2 regions of the Pseudomonas sp. FW305-70 genome follow, and region 1 is predicted to be linked to the other one. Evidence: predicted binding sites of a transcription regulator. Region 1 holds the regulator's gene; the other holds the start of a gene.

The links. The regulator sigma-54, encoded in region 1, starts transcription at its own class of promoters, with help from an activator protein. The targets are predictions, from matches to a motif close to ANTGGCATNNANNTTGCTNT.
Region 2: a site for sigma-54 is predicted at 5,693-5,712, ahead of glnK (P-II family nitrogen regulator). Genes of this name have one in related genera too.

Annotation. Positions count from the first base shown of each region.
Region 1 is NZ_JBYSYZ010000064.1:2,847-10,210, forward strand. Features, by position in the region: gene AC3WN7_RS27375 (superoxide dismutase) at 1-113, shown strand, start outside; gene AC3WN7_RS27380 (ZIP family metal transporter) at 145-1,038, shown strand; gene AC3WN7_RS27385 (HPr family phosphocarrier protein) at 1,074-1,349, opposite strand; gene rapZ (RNase adapter RapZ) at 1,365-2,222, opposite strand; gene ptsN (PTS IIA-like nitrogen regulatory protein PtsN) at 2,225-2,689, opposite strand; gene hpf (ribosome hibernation-promoting factor, HPF/YfiA family) at 2,702-3,010, opposite strand; gene AC3WN7_RS27405 (RNA polymerase factor sigma-54) at 3,085-4,578, opposite strand; gene lptB (LPS export ABC transporter ATP-binding protein) at 4,824-5,549, opposite strand; gene lptA (lipopolysaccharide transport periplasmic protein LptA) at 5,549-6,097, opposite strand; gene lptC (LPS export ABC transporter periplasmic protein LptC) at 6,084-6,656, opposite strand; gene AC3WN7_RS27425 (KdsC family phosphatase) at 6,664-7,188, opposite strand; gene AC3WN7_RS27430 (KpsF/GutQ family sugar-phosphate isomerase) at 7,188-7,364, opposite strand, start outside.
Region 2 is NZ_JBYSYZ010000005.1:235,963-243,326, forward strand. Features, by position in the region: gene dapF (diaminopimelate epimerase) at 1-183, shown strand, start outside; gene AC3WN7_RS06510 (DUF484 family protein) at 197-922, shown strand; gene xerC (tyrosine recombinase XerC) at 925-1,824, shown strand; gene AC3WN7_RS06520 (HAD family hydrolase) at 1,821-2,528, shown strand; gene sutA (dormancy-specific transcriptional regulator SutA) at 2,710-3,033, opposite strand; gene AC3WN7_RS06530 (secondary thiamine-phosphate synthase enzyme YjbQ) at 3,135-3,560, opposite strand; gene AC3WN7_RS06535 (ammonium transporter) at 3,775-5,112, opposite strand; gene glnK (P-II family nitrogen regulator) at 5,148-5,486, opposite strand; gene AC3WN7_RS06545 (accessory factor UbiK family protein) at 5,906-6,166, shown strand; gene AC3WN7_RS06550 (BRO-N domain-containing protein) at 6,540-7,061, shown strand; gene AC3WN7_RS06555 (HigA family addiction module antitoxin) at 7,116-7,364, opposite strand, start outside.

The DNA.
Region 1 (7,364 bases):
AGCATGCCTATTACCTGCGCTATCAGAACCGCCGTCCTGAATACATCAGCGCGTTCTACAACGTGATCAATTGGCCGCAAGTCGCTGCGCGCTATCAGGCCGCACTGGTTTAAGTCCTCCATAAAAATCATCCAGGGCTGGGCTATGGGCACTGAAACACTGGCGATTGGAAGTGGACGGCTGTTTCGTTACGCGTCTGGATCGCTGTTACTGCTGGCGGGCATGAGCCTATTGGTTGCCCATGGATTGGCATGGCTCGACCTTGAGCCGAGGTTGCTGCGCGCACTGCAGGGCGGTGCAATCTGCGCCCTGGGTACCGCGTTGGGCGCGGTACCGGTGTTGGTGATTCGGCGCATGCCGCAGGTGCTCAGCGACACTTTGCTTGGCTTTGGCGCTGGCGTGATGCTCGCGGCGACGGCATTTTCGCTGATCGTCCCGGGCATCTCTGCCGCCGAAGGGCTTGGACTGTCACCTTGGGCATCCAGTGGGCTGATCAGCTTCGGCATTATGCTCGGTGCGTTCGGGTTGTTCCTGGTGGATCGGAAGGTCTCCGGCGTCAGCCCGGACAGGCTGGTCGGTACCCTGGAGCGCCCGGTCATTGCTCCGCGCATCTGGCTGTTCGTGTTTGCCATCATCGCCCACAACATCCCGGAAGGCATGGCGGTCGGTGTTTCTGCCGGCGGCGGCATGCCTGAAGCCGACAGCCTGGCCATGGGCATTGCCTTGCAGGACGTGCCGGAAGGGTTGGTCATCGCCTTGGTACTGGCCGGGGCAGGGATGTCCCGGGTCAAGGCGTTCCTGATCGGTGCCGCATCAGGGTTGGTCGAACCGGTGTTCGCGCTGGTGTGCGCCTGGCTTGTGAGCCTGGCCGAGCTGCTGCTGCCTTTGGGGTTGGCGCTGGCGGCAGGGGCGATGTTGCTGGTGGTAACCCACGAAGTCATTCCCGAATCGCGCCGCAACGGTCATGACAAGCTTGCCAGCCTCGGGCTGCTGATGGGGTTCTGCTTGATGATGGTGATGGATACGGCGCTGGCCTGAAAAGATCGCAGGCTGCGATCTTTTGATTTTGATCTTTACTCGCCTTCGTCGAAGTAGTTATTGATCAGGGCTACCAGCGCGTCCATCGCTTCCTGTTCCTGCTCGCCTTCCGTGCTCAGATGAATTTTGGTGCCCTTACCGGCAGCGAGCATCATCATGGCCATGATGCTTTTGCCATCGACTGTGGATTCAGGTGTGCGTCCTACCCTGATCGTACAGTCCTTGAACTGGCCGGCGACTCCGACGAATTTTGCAGACGCTCGGGCATGCAGACCCAACTTGTTGATGATTTCGATTTCCAGAGCAGGCATCGCGATGTGAATCCTTTAGCTGAGGTCGCGGTGGCGAACCTGGACGTTCTTCAGGGATTTTTGCAGCGCCTGCCCCAGGCGCTCGGTCAGGTAGACGGAGCGGTGATGTCCGCCAGTGCAGCCAATGGCAATGGTGACGTAGGCGCGGTTGCTGGCGGCAAAACGAGGCAGCCACTTTAGCAGGTATGTGGAAATGTCCTGGAACATCTCTTCGACATCCGGTTGTGCCGCCAGGTAGTCGGCAACCGGTTGATCGAGTCCGGACTGCTCGCGCAATTCCGGTTTCCAGTAAGGGTTGGGCAGGCAACGCACATCGAACACCAGGTCGGCGTCCACCGGCATGCCACGCTTGAACCCGAAGGACTCCACCAGGAACGCAGTACCGGGTTCTGGCTGGTTCAACAGGCGCAGCTTGATGGTGTCGCGCAGTTGATAGAGGTTCAGGCTGGTGGTGTTGATCTTGAGATCGGCGAGGTCGGCAATCGGCCCGAGCAGGACGCTCTCGACGTTGATGGCTTCGGCCAGCGAGCGGTTGGCGTTGGTCAGGGGGTGACGCCGGCGGGTTTCCGAGAAGCGCTTGAGCAGGGTTTCTTCGTCGGCATCCAGGTACAGGACATCGCACTGGATGTGGCGGCTGCGGACTTCTTCGAGCAGTTCGGGGAAGCGTGACAGGTGGCTGGGCAGGTTGCGGGCGTCAATGGAAACGGCCACCAGCGGCTGCATCAGCTCGGTATGAATCAACGCTCGTTCGGCCAGTTCCGGCAGCAGGCCGGCAGGCAGATTGTCGATGCAGTAGTAGCCGTTGTCCTCAAGAACATTGAGGGCGGTGCTTTTACCCGAGCCGGAACGGCCACTGACGATGATCAAGCGCATGATTACTGACCGTTTTGCTCGTCCAGGACAACCTGATACAGGGCTTCGTTGCTTGCGGCATTACGCAGTTTTTCGCGAACGTCCTTGCGGTCAAGCATGCTGGCGATCTGTCGCAGCAGCTCAAGGTGCGCATCGGTAGCGGCTTGCGGGACCAGCAGAACGAACAGCAGGTCAACCGGCGCGCCGTCGATGGCGTCGAAATCGATTGGGGCGTCCAGGTGCATCAATGCACTGATGGGCGATACACACCCCTTGAGACGGCAGTGTGGAATAGCGATGCCGTTGCCAAAACCGGTGGAGCCGAGTTTTTCACGGGCAATCAGCGCCTCGAAGACATCTTGCATCTCCAGATCCGGCACTTCTTTGTGGATAAGGTTGGCAATTTGTTCGAGGGCTTTCTTTTTACTGCCGCCCGGCACGTTCACCAGGGAACGGCCGGGGGTCAGGATACTTTCAAGTCGGATCATGGGTTGGGAGTGTTAACGACCGGTTGCGCCCTGAAGGAGGCTCTGGGTCTTTTCCTTATGCTTTTTGAGTTGTTTATCCAGCTTGTCGGTGAGTGCATCGATCGCAGCGTACATATCGGTATGTTCCGCATTGGCGACCACTTCATTCCCGGGAATATGCAGCGTGGCTTCGATTTTCTGCTTCAGCTTCTCGACGGTCATCGTGACCTGCACGTTAGTGATCTTGTCGAAATGTCGCTCCAATCGTTCGAGTTTTTCGCCGATGTAGGTGCGAAGAGGTTCGGTCACTTCCAGTTGGTGTCCACTGATGTTGACTTGCATACAGCTTCTCCTTCGTTGCCAGTGCATAAAGCGGTAGATCAGATGATCTACCACTGGAACGCTGTGGCGTGGCTCTACATCAACCGCTTGCGTTCGCTCGAAGGCGCGATCCCGAGGGATTCGCGGTACTTGGCGACGGTGCGGCGAGCCACCTGAATGCCTTGTGCCTCCAGTAAACCAGCGATCTTGCTGTCACTCAACGGCTTTTTCTGATTTTCCGCGGCAACCAGCTTTTTGATGATCGCCCGGATCGCCGTGGACGAGCATTCGCCGCCTTCGGAGGTGCTTACGTGACTGGAAAAAAAGTATTTCAGTTCATAAATGCCCCGGGGGGTGTGCATGAACTTCTGGGTCGTTACCCGTGAAATCGTCGACTCATGCATGCCGACCGCTTCGGCGATGTCATGCAGGACCAGCGGCTTCATGGCTTCGTCGCCATATTCAAGGAACCCGCGCTGATGCTCCACGATCTGGGTGGCAACCTTCATCAGGGTTTCATTGCGGCTCTGCAGGCTCTTGATGAACCAGCGGGCCTCCTGCAACTGATTGCGCATGAACGTGTTGTCGGCGCTGGTATCGGCACGGCGCACAAAACCGGCGTACTGGGCGTTGACCCGCAGCCGTGGCACCGACTCCTGATTCAGCTCTACCAGCCAGCGCTCGTTGTCCTTGCGTACGATGACGTCAGGAACGACGTACTCGGCTTCGGTGGACTCGATTTGCGAGCCCGGGCGCGGGTTGAGGCTCTGGACCAGCTCTATGACCTGGCGCAGCTCATCTTCCTTGAGCTTCATGCGACGCATCAGCTGGCTGTAGTCGCGGCTGCCCAGCAGGTCGATGTAATCGGTGACAAGGCGCTTGGCTTCGGCCAGCCAAGGGGTCTTGGCGGGCAACTGGCGCAATTGCAGCAGCAGGCATTCGCCCAGATTGCGTGCGCCGATGCCGGCCGGCTCGAATTGCTGGATGCGGTGCAGGACGGCTTCGATTTCGTCCAGTTCGATGTCCAGTTCCGGATCGAAGGCTTCGAGGATTTCCTCGAGGGTTTCGTCCAGGTAGCCCTGATTGTTGATGCAGTCGATCAGGGTCACGGCGATCAGGCGATCGGTGTCGGACATCGGAGCCAGGTTCAGCTGCCACAGCAAGTGGCTTTGCAGGCTTTCACCGGCCGAGGTGCGGGTGGTGAAGTCCCACTCGTCATCGTCATTGCTGGGCAGGCTGCTGGCGCTGGTCTGGTAAACGTCTTCCCACGCGGTGTCGACGGGGAGTTCATTGGGGATGCGCTCGTTCCAGTCACCCTCATCGAGGTTGTCAACCGTCGGGGCGCTTTCCTGGTAGGAGGGTTCCTGGATATCGGTGTTGGGCTTTTGTTCGGCGTTGTCGGCCAAGGGGTCGGAATTGTCGAAGTCGTCGCCTTCTTCCTGGCGTTCGAGCATCGGATTGGACTCCAGGGCCTCCTGGATTTCCTGTTGCAGGTCCAGGGTCGACAATTGGAGCAGGCGGATGGCCTGTTGCAGCTGAGGTGTCATCGTCAGCTGCTGGCCCATTCTCAAGACTAGCGATGGTTTCATGGCAGGGGCTTAACACCTTATTCGCCGGCGCACATGCGCCATCCACTACAGGGCGCCGGGGCGCCAAACATAAGCAAATTATATGCCTGAAACTGAAGGATTTGCCTAGAGCGCTGTAACAATAAAAAACTATAAATTTGTGTTGCGGTGCTGCCCATGTTGGGGGCTGAACGCGCAGGTTCGCATCGGGCACCGAAGAATCGCGAGACCGGTGCCCGGGCGCCTGCCTGGGCACAGCTCAGCGTTTACAGGCGGAACTCATGGCCCAGGTACACTTCCTTCACCAGGTCGTTGGCCAGGATAGTCTCTGCGTCACCTTCGGCAATCAGTTGGCCGTCATTGACGATATAGGCGGTTTCACAGATATCCAGGGTTTCACGAACGTTGTGGTCCGTGATCAGCACGCCAATGCCTTTGGCCTTGAGGTGGTAAATGATCTGTTTGATGTCGCCGACCGAAATCGGGTCCACGCCGGCGAACGGTTCATCGAGGAGGATGAATTTCGGGTTGGTGGCCAGGGCGCGGGCGATTTCCACGCGGCGGCGCTCACCACCGGACAGACTCATGCCGAGGTTGTCGCGGATGTGGCTGATGTGGAACTCCTGCAGCAGGCTTTCCAGCTCCTTGCGACGACCGGCCTTGTCGAGCTCCTTGCGGGTCTCGAGGATGGCCATGATGTTGTCGGCCACCGACAGTTTGCGGAAGATCGATGCTTCTTGCGGCAAATAGCCGATACCGGCTTTTGCACGGCCGTGCATCGGCTGGTGGCTGACGTCCAGGTCATCGATCAGAACGCGGCCCTGGTCGGCTTGCACCAGGCCCACGATCATGTAGAAGCAGGTGGTCTTGCCGGCGCCGTTCGGGCCAAGCAGGCCGACGATCTGACCGCTGTCGATGGACAGGCTGACATCACGCACGACCTGGCGGCTCTTGTAGCTCTTGGCCAGATGCTGAGCTTTCAGAGTTGCCATTACTGGGCCTTATTCTCGTCGGTTTTCTTCTTCGGCTGGATCACCATGTCGATGCGCGGACGCGACTCGGTCACCTTGCTGCCGGTGGCGCGCCCGGCGCTGGCCAGCTTTTTCTCGGTGTCGTAGACGATTTTCTCGCCTTGGGTGACGTTGTTGTCCTTGTCGACAACCTTGGCCTTGTCGATCAACACGACGCGATTTTGCGTGGCGTGATACTGGATCGTCACGCCCCAACCCTGAACAGGCTTGGTATCGCCAGCCGTTTGCAGTTGCTCGAAGTACGCCAGGTTGCCCACCGAGGTCACTACGTCAATGTCGCCAGTCGGGGTGCGGGTGATGGTAACGGTGTTGCCTGTCACCTTCATCGAACCTTGGGTGATGATCACGTCACCCTTATAGGTGGCAATACCTTGCTTGTCGTCCAGTTGGGCGTCGTCGGCTTGAATGCGGATAGGCTGCTCTTGATCGTTCGGCAGAGCCCAGGCACTCACGCTTCCCAGTGCTGCGCCCAGACTGAGCAAAATCGGGAGGGTTTTAACGAGCCTCATACTGTCCTCTTACGTTCGATAGCAGGTGTATCCTGCTTTCTTTCAAATACGCTTTCATTCCCTTGCCAGTCGATACACCGCCAGCGCCGTCGATTCTAACGTCTTGCTCGGTCTGCGCATATTGCTGCTGCGGGAACACGGTCATGCGGGTGCTGGTGATCAGGGTCTTGCGGTTTTTCTCATCGAAGCGCGTGATGCGCACGTCATCGATCAGCTCGACCTGTGTGCCGTCAGGGTTGACCTCGCCGCGCAGGCTCTGGACGTGCCACGGGTACTCAGTGCCGCGGAACACGTTCAGGTCGGGGTTGGTCAGCAGTGTCACCTCGGTCGCCTTCAGGTGCTCGACCTTGTCGGACACCAGATCATATTGCAGCTTGCCGTCCGGCAGGTACTGCACGCTGTGGGCGTTGATGGCGTAATAGTCGATCGCGCTTTCATCGACCGGCGTTACCGGCTTGTCGAGGAAGCGTTCCGGGCTGATGTTCCAGTAGCCAACCGCGACGAATATCGCCGCGATGCAACTGAATATCAGGGTGTTGCGAAACTTTTTGCTCAGCATATCGGGCTCACAGGTACGCCGCATTGGCCGCATCGAGGCGGTCCTGGGCGCGCAGGATCAATTCGCAGAACTCGCGAGCGGCACCTTCGCCGCCACGGGCGAGGGTGATGCCGTGAGCATGTTCGCGCACGAAACCGGCGGCATTGGCCACCGCCATGCCCAGGCCGACGCGGCGAATCACCGGCAGGTCCGGCAGGTCGTCGCCGAGGTAGGCCACCTGTTCGTAGCTCAAATTCAGTTGGGCCAGCAGTTCGTCGAGTACCACCAGTTTGTCTTCGCGGCCCTGATACAGGTGCGGGATGCCGAGATTTTTGGCTCGCCGCTCGACCACCGGGGTCTTGCGGCCACTGATGATCGCGGTTTGCACTCCGGCGGCCATCAGCATCTTGATGCCCTGGCCGTCGAGCGTGTTGAACGTCTTGAACTCGCTGCCGTCTTCGAGGAAGTACAGGCGTCCATCGGTCAGCACGCCGTCGACATCAAACACCGCCAGTTTGATCTGTTTGCCGCGTTGCAGCAGGTCCGCACTCATTACATTACTCCTGCACGCAGCAAGTCGTGCATGTTCAAGGCGCCGACCGGACGGTCTTCGCTGTCGACCACGACCAGCGCGCTGATTTTATGGTCTTCCATGATTTTCAGCGCTTCGGCGGCCAGCATTTCGGCGCGGGCGGTCTTGCCATGGGCCGTCATGACCTGGTCGATGAT
Region 2 (7,364 bases), on a different contig from region 1:
CAGGCTTGCGGAACCGGCGCCTGTGCCGCCGCAGTGGCCGCGATCAGCCAGGGGTGGATGGATTCGCCGCTATTGATCGACCTGCCTGGCGGGCGCTTGTCCATCGAATGGGCAGGCCCTGGCCAACCGGTGATGATGACCGGCCCGGCAGTGCGCGTATACGAAGGACAAGTGCGTCTTTGAGTGAGCGAAATCCATGACAGACAAGCCTCAGGTACCCGCACGACAAGCTGACGAATCACCGTCCGAAAGCCTGGAGGCGGCGGCTGTTGCCGCGTACCTGGAGGCTCATCCGGACTTCTTCGTCGAGCACGAAGAGCTGCTCCCGTCCCTGCGTATTCCCCATCGACGCGGCGATACCGTGTCGCTGGTGGAGCGTCAGATGACCATTCTGCGCGACCGCAACATTGAACTGCGTCATCGCCTGTCGCATTTGATGGACGTGGCCCGGGACAACGACCGGTTGTTCGAAAAGACCCGTCGCCTGATCCTCGCGCTGATGGACGCCGCCAGCCTGGAAGACGTGGTGATGTGCGTCGAAGACAGCCTGCGCCAGGAGTTTCAGGTGCCCTTCGTCAGCCTCATCCTGCTCGGCGAAAACGCCATGCCGGTGGGCCGCTGGGTCACTCACGCCGAAGCGCAAGTGGCCATCGGCGGTTTGCTCTCGGAAGACAAAAGCGTCAGCGGCAGCCTGCGCGAGCATGAACTGGACTTCCTGTTCGGCGAAGAACAGCGCAAGCAGATCGGCTCCACCGCGGTCGTCGCCATCAGCCACCAGGGCATCCACGGCATCCTGGCCATCGCCAGCCGTGATCCGCAGCACTACAAAAGCTCGGTGGGCACCTTGTTCCTGAGCTACATCGCTGAAGTCATGGGTCGCGTGCTGCCACGGGTCAACAATTCCCTGCGCTCGGTACGCTGAACATGGAACGACAACTGGACGCTTACTGCGAACACCTGCGCAGTGAGCGGCAGGTGTCGCCGCACACGCTGTCGGCCTACCGCCGCGACCTCGATAAAGTGCTGGGCTGGTGCGTCAAACAGAACATCGGCAGTTGGGCGGCGCTGGACATCCAGCGCCTGCGCAGCCTGATTGCCCGCCTGCACGCCCAAGGGCAATCATCCCGCAGCCTGGCGCGATTGTTGTCGGCCGTTCGCGGGCTCTATCACTACCTCAATCGCGAAGGCCTGTGCGACCACGATCCGGCCAATGGTCTGGCGCCGCCGAAAGGTGAACGCCGCCTGCCGAAAACCCTCGACACCGACCGCGCCCTGCAACTGCTGGAAGGTGGTGTGGAGGATGACTTTCTGGCACGTCGGGACCAGGCGATTCTGGAGTTGTTCTACTCTTCCGGGCTGCGGCTGTCGGAGCTGACAGGACTCAATCTCGATCAACTCGACCTCGCCGACGGCATGGTCCAGGTGCTCGGCAAAGGCAGCAAGACCCGCCTGCTGCCGGTAGGAAAAAAAGCCCGCGAAGCGCTGGAGCAGTGGCTGCCACTGCGGGCCATGGCCAACCCGGCGGACGATGCGGTGTTCGTCAGCCAACAGGGGCGACGTCTCGGCCCACGGGCGATCCAGGTGCGGGTCAAGGCTGCCGGCGAGCGCGAACTGGGACAGAATCTGCATCCGCACATGCTGCGGCACTCCTTCGCCAGCCATCTGCTGGAATCCTCCCAGGACCTGCGCGCGGTGCAGGAACTGCTCGGGCACTCGGACATCAAGACCACACAGATCTACACCCACCTGGACTTCCAGCACCTGGCCACGGTCTACGACAGCGCCCACCCAAGGGCCAAACGCATTAAGGGCGACGATTCATGAGCATTCAGTTGATCACCTTCGACCTCGACGACACCCTGTGGGACACCGCACCCGTCATCGTCAGCGCCGAAGCCATATTGCGTGCATGGCTGACCGAACATGCGCCCAACCTGGGGGCGGTGCCGGTGGAACATTTGTGGGCCATACGCGAACGCATCCTGAGCATCGAGCCGAACCTCAAGCACCGCATTAGCGCCTTGCGTCGGCGCGTGTTGTTCCAGGCCCTGGAAGAAGCCGGATATCCCCATGCCGAGGCGTCGGACCTGGCCGATCAAAGTTTCGAAGTGTTTCTGCATGCCCGGCATCAGCTGGAAATATTTCCGGAGGTGCAACCGACTCTGGAGTTGCTGGCCAACCATTACGCCCTCGGCGTGGTCACCAATGGCAACGCCGATGTGCGTCGGCTGGGGCTGGCGGACTACTTCAAGTTTGCGTTGTGCGCCGAAGACATCGGCATCGCCAAACCTGATGCGCGACTGTTCCATGAAGCCCTGCAACGCGGTGGCGCGACGGCTGATACGGCGGTGCATATTGGCGATCATCCGGGCGATGACATTGCCGGTGCGCAACAAGCGGGGATGCGGGCGATCTGGTTCAACCCGGCGGGCAAGGTCTGGGAAGCGGAACGGTTGCCGGATGCGCAGATTGGCAGCCTGACCGAGTTACCAGCGTTGTTGGCGCGGTGGAACAAGGCTTCGGCCTGACACTGTGGGAGCGGGCTTGCTCGCGAATGCGGTGTACCAGTCGACATTGATGTTGGCTGACAGGACGCCTTCGCGAGCAAGCCCGCTCCCACAGTAGATTGTGTTCAACCCGAAAGCTTTGCTTCAGGCATGAAAAAGCCCGCAGCGACGGCGGGCTTTTTCAGCAAGCGGGTAGCAGGCCTCAGATAGGCCGGCTGCCGTACTTGTTATCCGGCTTCTTGGGAGGATCGGCGACCACATTGGCCTCCACTTCCTGCACCTTGCCACCACGGGCCAGGAACTCTTCCATGGCCTTGGCCAGGGCGTCGCGTTCCTTGTTCTTGGCTTCGACACTCGGCAGCTCATCGACCGATACCGCTGCCTTGGCCTTGCCTTTGGCGGCCGGAACCGGCGCATCACCGCCGTCGTCTTCAGCGACGTCTTCCGCCGCTGCTTCCAGACCTTCTTCGGTTTCGTCGTCGTCGCCTACTTCGAGGTCGTCGTTTTCCAGATCATCGTCGCTCATGTTCTACCTCATGACTTGCGAAAAGCAGATTAGTTATAGCCCAGCTTTGCCCTCTGTCGAAGGCTGCCGGAAAAAAATCAACAGCCGCTGCTGACCAGCGGTTATGCCTCTTCACCGTGCACGGTGGCGAGGACTTTGCGGGCACCGCCATGGTCGCGGTGCTCGCCCAGGTAAACGCCTTGCCAGGTTCCCAACGCCAGCCGGCCTGCCGAAATCGGCAAACAGAGCTGACAGCCAAGCACGCTGGCCTTGAAGTGCGCCGGGAGGTCGTCCTGGCCTTCGTCGTTATGCTCATAGCCGTCTGCTCCTTGTGGGATCAGACGATTGAAAAACCGTTCGAAGTCGCGACGTACCGCCGGATCGGCGTTCTCGTTGATGGTCAACGACGCCGAGGTATGCTGCAGCCACAAATGCAACAGACCGACCCGACACGCCTTGAGTTCAGGCAGGCCGGCGAGTAACTCGTCCGTTACCAGGTGAAAGCCCCGGGGCCTCGCCCGCAAGGTAATCAGAGTCTGTTGCCACATACAGTTCTCCGCACGTTCGGGGCGCATTCTAGCGCGCTCTGGGAAAAAACAAAGGCCCTAATATTCCTTCAATCATGTAAGCCTTCGACCGTACAAAAACACCCGACCTAAACATCCTGAAACCTGTAGGAAAAAACCTTTCAGCTCACCCCTCAATGACAAATTTCAGACAAAAAAATGCCCGGCAAGCCGGGCAAGTTTTTTATGCGCGTGCTTACAAGTTGTAGCCGCGTTCGTTGTGAAGCGCCAGATCGATGCCGACCGCCTCTTCTTCTTCATTGATGCGCAGACCCATGACGGCATCCAGTACCTTGAGGATGATGTACGTGGCGATCGCGGTGTAGATCACCGTGAAACCTACGCCTTTGCACTGAATCCACACTTGCGCGGCGATGTCGGTCACGGTGCCGAAGCCACCCAGGGAGGGAGCTGCGAACACACCGGTCAGGATTGCGCCGAGGATACCGCCAATACCGTGTACACCGAAGGCGTCCAGGGAATCGTCATAGCCGAGCTTGCGTTTCAGGGTGGTGGCGCAGAAGAAGCACACCACGCCAGCCGCCAGACCGATGACCAGCGCGCCCATCGGGCCAACAGTGCCGGCAGCCGGGGTAATTGCCACCAGGCCAGCAACCACGCCCGAAGCGATGCCCAGTGCGCTAGGTTTGCCATGGGTGACCCACTCGGCAAACATCCAGCCCAGCGCAGCAGCGGCAGTCGCGATTTGCGTCACCAGCATCGCCATACCGGCGGTACCGTTGGCCGCAGCGGCGGAACCGGCGTTGAAACCGAACCAGCCGACCCACAGCATGGCCGCGCCCATCAGGGTATAACCGAGGTTGTGCGGTGCCATCGGCGTGGTCGGGAAGCCTTTGCGCTTGCCCAGCACCAGGCAGGCAACCAGACCGGCCACACCGGCGTTGATGTGCACCACGGTGCCGCCGGCGAAGTCCAGAACGCCCCAGTCCCACATCAGGCCGCCGTTACCGGACCAGACCATGTGCGCAATCGGCGCGTAAACCAGGGTGAACCAGATGCCCATGAACACAAGCATCGCGGAGAACTTCATCCGCTCGGCGAAGGCACCGACGATCAGCGCCGGCGTGATGATGGCGAAGGTCATCTGGAAGGTGATGAACACCGCTTCAGGGAACAGCGCCGCAGGACCGGTCAGACTGGATGGCGTGACACCGGCAAGGAATGCCTTGCCCATGCCACCGAAGAACGAGTTGAAGTTGACGACGCCCTGCTCCATGCCGGTGGTGTCGAACGCGATGCTGTAGCCATAAATGACCCACAGGACGCTGATCAGACCGGTAATGGCGAAGCACTGCATCATCACGGAAAGAATGTTTTTCGACCGGACCATGCCGCCGTAGAACAGCGCGAGGCCGGGAATGGTCATGAACAGCACCAAGGCTGTAGAGGTCAACATCCAGGCAGTGTCGCCAGAGTTGAGGACCGGGGCCGCCACTTCGTCTGCCGCCAAAGCAAGGCTGGGCATTACGATGGACAACAGGGCTCCTAGCCCTGCGAATTTACGCAGAGTCATATTGTTTTCTCCTGGGGCGTTGGGTTTGTGGCGGCTTAGATAGCGTCGGTATCGGTTTCGCCGGTACGGATGCGAATCGCCTGTTCCAGATTGACCACGAAGATCTTGCCGTCACCGATCTTGCCGGTGTTGGCAGCCTTGGTGATGGCCTCGATTACCCGGTCCAGATCCTTGTCGTCGATGGCGACATCGATCTTCACCTTGGGCAGGAAATCGACCACGTATTCCGCGCCGCGATACAGCTCGGTGTGACCCTTCTGCCGACCAAAGCCTTTGACTTCAGTGACGGTAATGCCCTGCACGCCGATCTCGGACAGCGACTCGCGTACGTCGTCCAGCTTGAACGGCTTGATGATGGCAGTGACTAGCTTCATGAAAACTCTCTCCCGAATTGGTGGACTTGCCCCAGGAAAACAAACCCGTCTCAAGTCTAAGCGCAGTGCCTGGCTTTGTAACGCATCGTCGGCCTTACCTGCCCGTCCGACGCCAGCTAACCGCTCCTTGCGAAGCACTCCCCGTGATTCGCCTGGCGCACTGCATTCGTCACAGCGACTGCATCAGTGCATGGGTCACCAGCATCTAAGCAGAAAGCTTGCCATCTCCACAAAACCGACTGTTTTCAAGCCTTTACCGGCGGATGGTGGATACTTCGCGACAACACCCGGCACGTTACGCACAACAACGGTGCGACGCCGCCCGTCCCGATGCGCGAAAACCGTGCACCCTTTGCCCGCGCAAATGACTATAGACACTGCGTGATACACTGCCCGCCATTGTTTCCAGGACATTGCCCATGCTCGCGCCAAAAGACTTCCTCGACGCCCTGACCGGCACCGCCTCCCGCCTCTTCAGCGGTGACACGCCTCTGCCGAAAGCCGAAATCGAAAGCCAGTTCAAAATGTTGCTGCAGAGCGGCTTCAGCAAGCTGGATCTGGTGAGCCGGGAAGAGTTCGATAGCCAGATGGTTGTACTGGCACGCACGCGGGCGCGGCTGGAGGCTCTTGAAACGAAGGTCGCGGAGATGGAAGCGAAGCTGAATCCGCCAACCGAGTAACCCGCTTTGAAACACAGCCCCCTGTAGGAGCTGCCGAAGGCTGCGATCTTCTGATCCCAAGCCCCGCAAAAATCCCGGCAACGTCCTACAAACATCACACCGCCGTCCGATTGCGTCGCTAAGCCCCGGTTCCTAAGCTCATCCCGGCTGAACATTCAGCACTGGGTTTGGCGACCTGGAACCAAGCAATACACTGCAATCATCCAATATCGGGTGTTCTCTCCCGATTTGAATTATGGCGGCTGTGTGTGGGAGACCTTAGGGTCTGCCGGTATTCGCTTGGCCGGTTCGCCAACCCGCATGCAGCTGCCACCCTTATTGTTTGGCGACGATAAATGGCAGTTATCTATCAAGCGAACTTGGATACTGCTCTATGGACGATAACTACCTAATCCCCCACATCTTCACCCGCCACAAACTCCACCTCCACGCCCTCCTCCTGCAAAACCAACCCTGGTTCAGCGCCCGCGACCTCGGCCGACTACTACGCATCCATCTCAACGACCGCCAACTCCGAAAACTCGATCCCGACCAACACCAAACAACTAAAACCCTCATCCACGGTCACATCGAAAACACCCTGCTGATCAGCGAATCCGGTGTTTACGCCATGCTCGTCTACCACTACTGCCCCGAATACCGAGCCTTGCGTGAATGGCTCACCCACGAAGTCGTCCCGGCCCTGCGAGACGCCCAACACCCCACCACAACCGAACACCCACAACTGAGCCTGCTCAACTGGCCAAAAATGTCGTTGAGCCTGCTGCACTGGAATAACCAGCCATGGATTCGGTTGCAGGATGTGCCGCAGATGCTGCCTGATCAGGGGACTTCAAAGCCTGCTATCAGTGCGCCTTGGTGGAAAAGAGCCGCGAAGATGCTTCACGCATTTTGAATAAAAAAAAACCCCACGCTTTTGGCGTGGGGTTCAGAAAATCCGAGACAACAATCAGGCACAGTGTGCAAGCCGCTCAACCTGATCCCGAATCGCAGCCCCTCGTTCAATCTCGGCTTTACGCAAATCGTAGGTTGATTGCAGGTTCAGCCAAAATTCCGGGGTAGTGTCCAGACAGATAGATAACCTTAGAGCCATATCAGCACTGACACCCCGACGCTGGAGCACGATGTCGTTCACCGTAGGTGTCGACACATTCAACGCTCTTGCCAGAGCGGCAGCCGTAAGGCTCAGAGGCTCCAG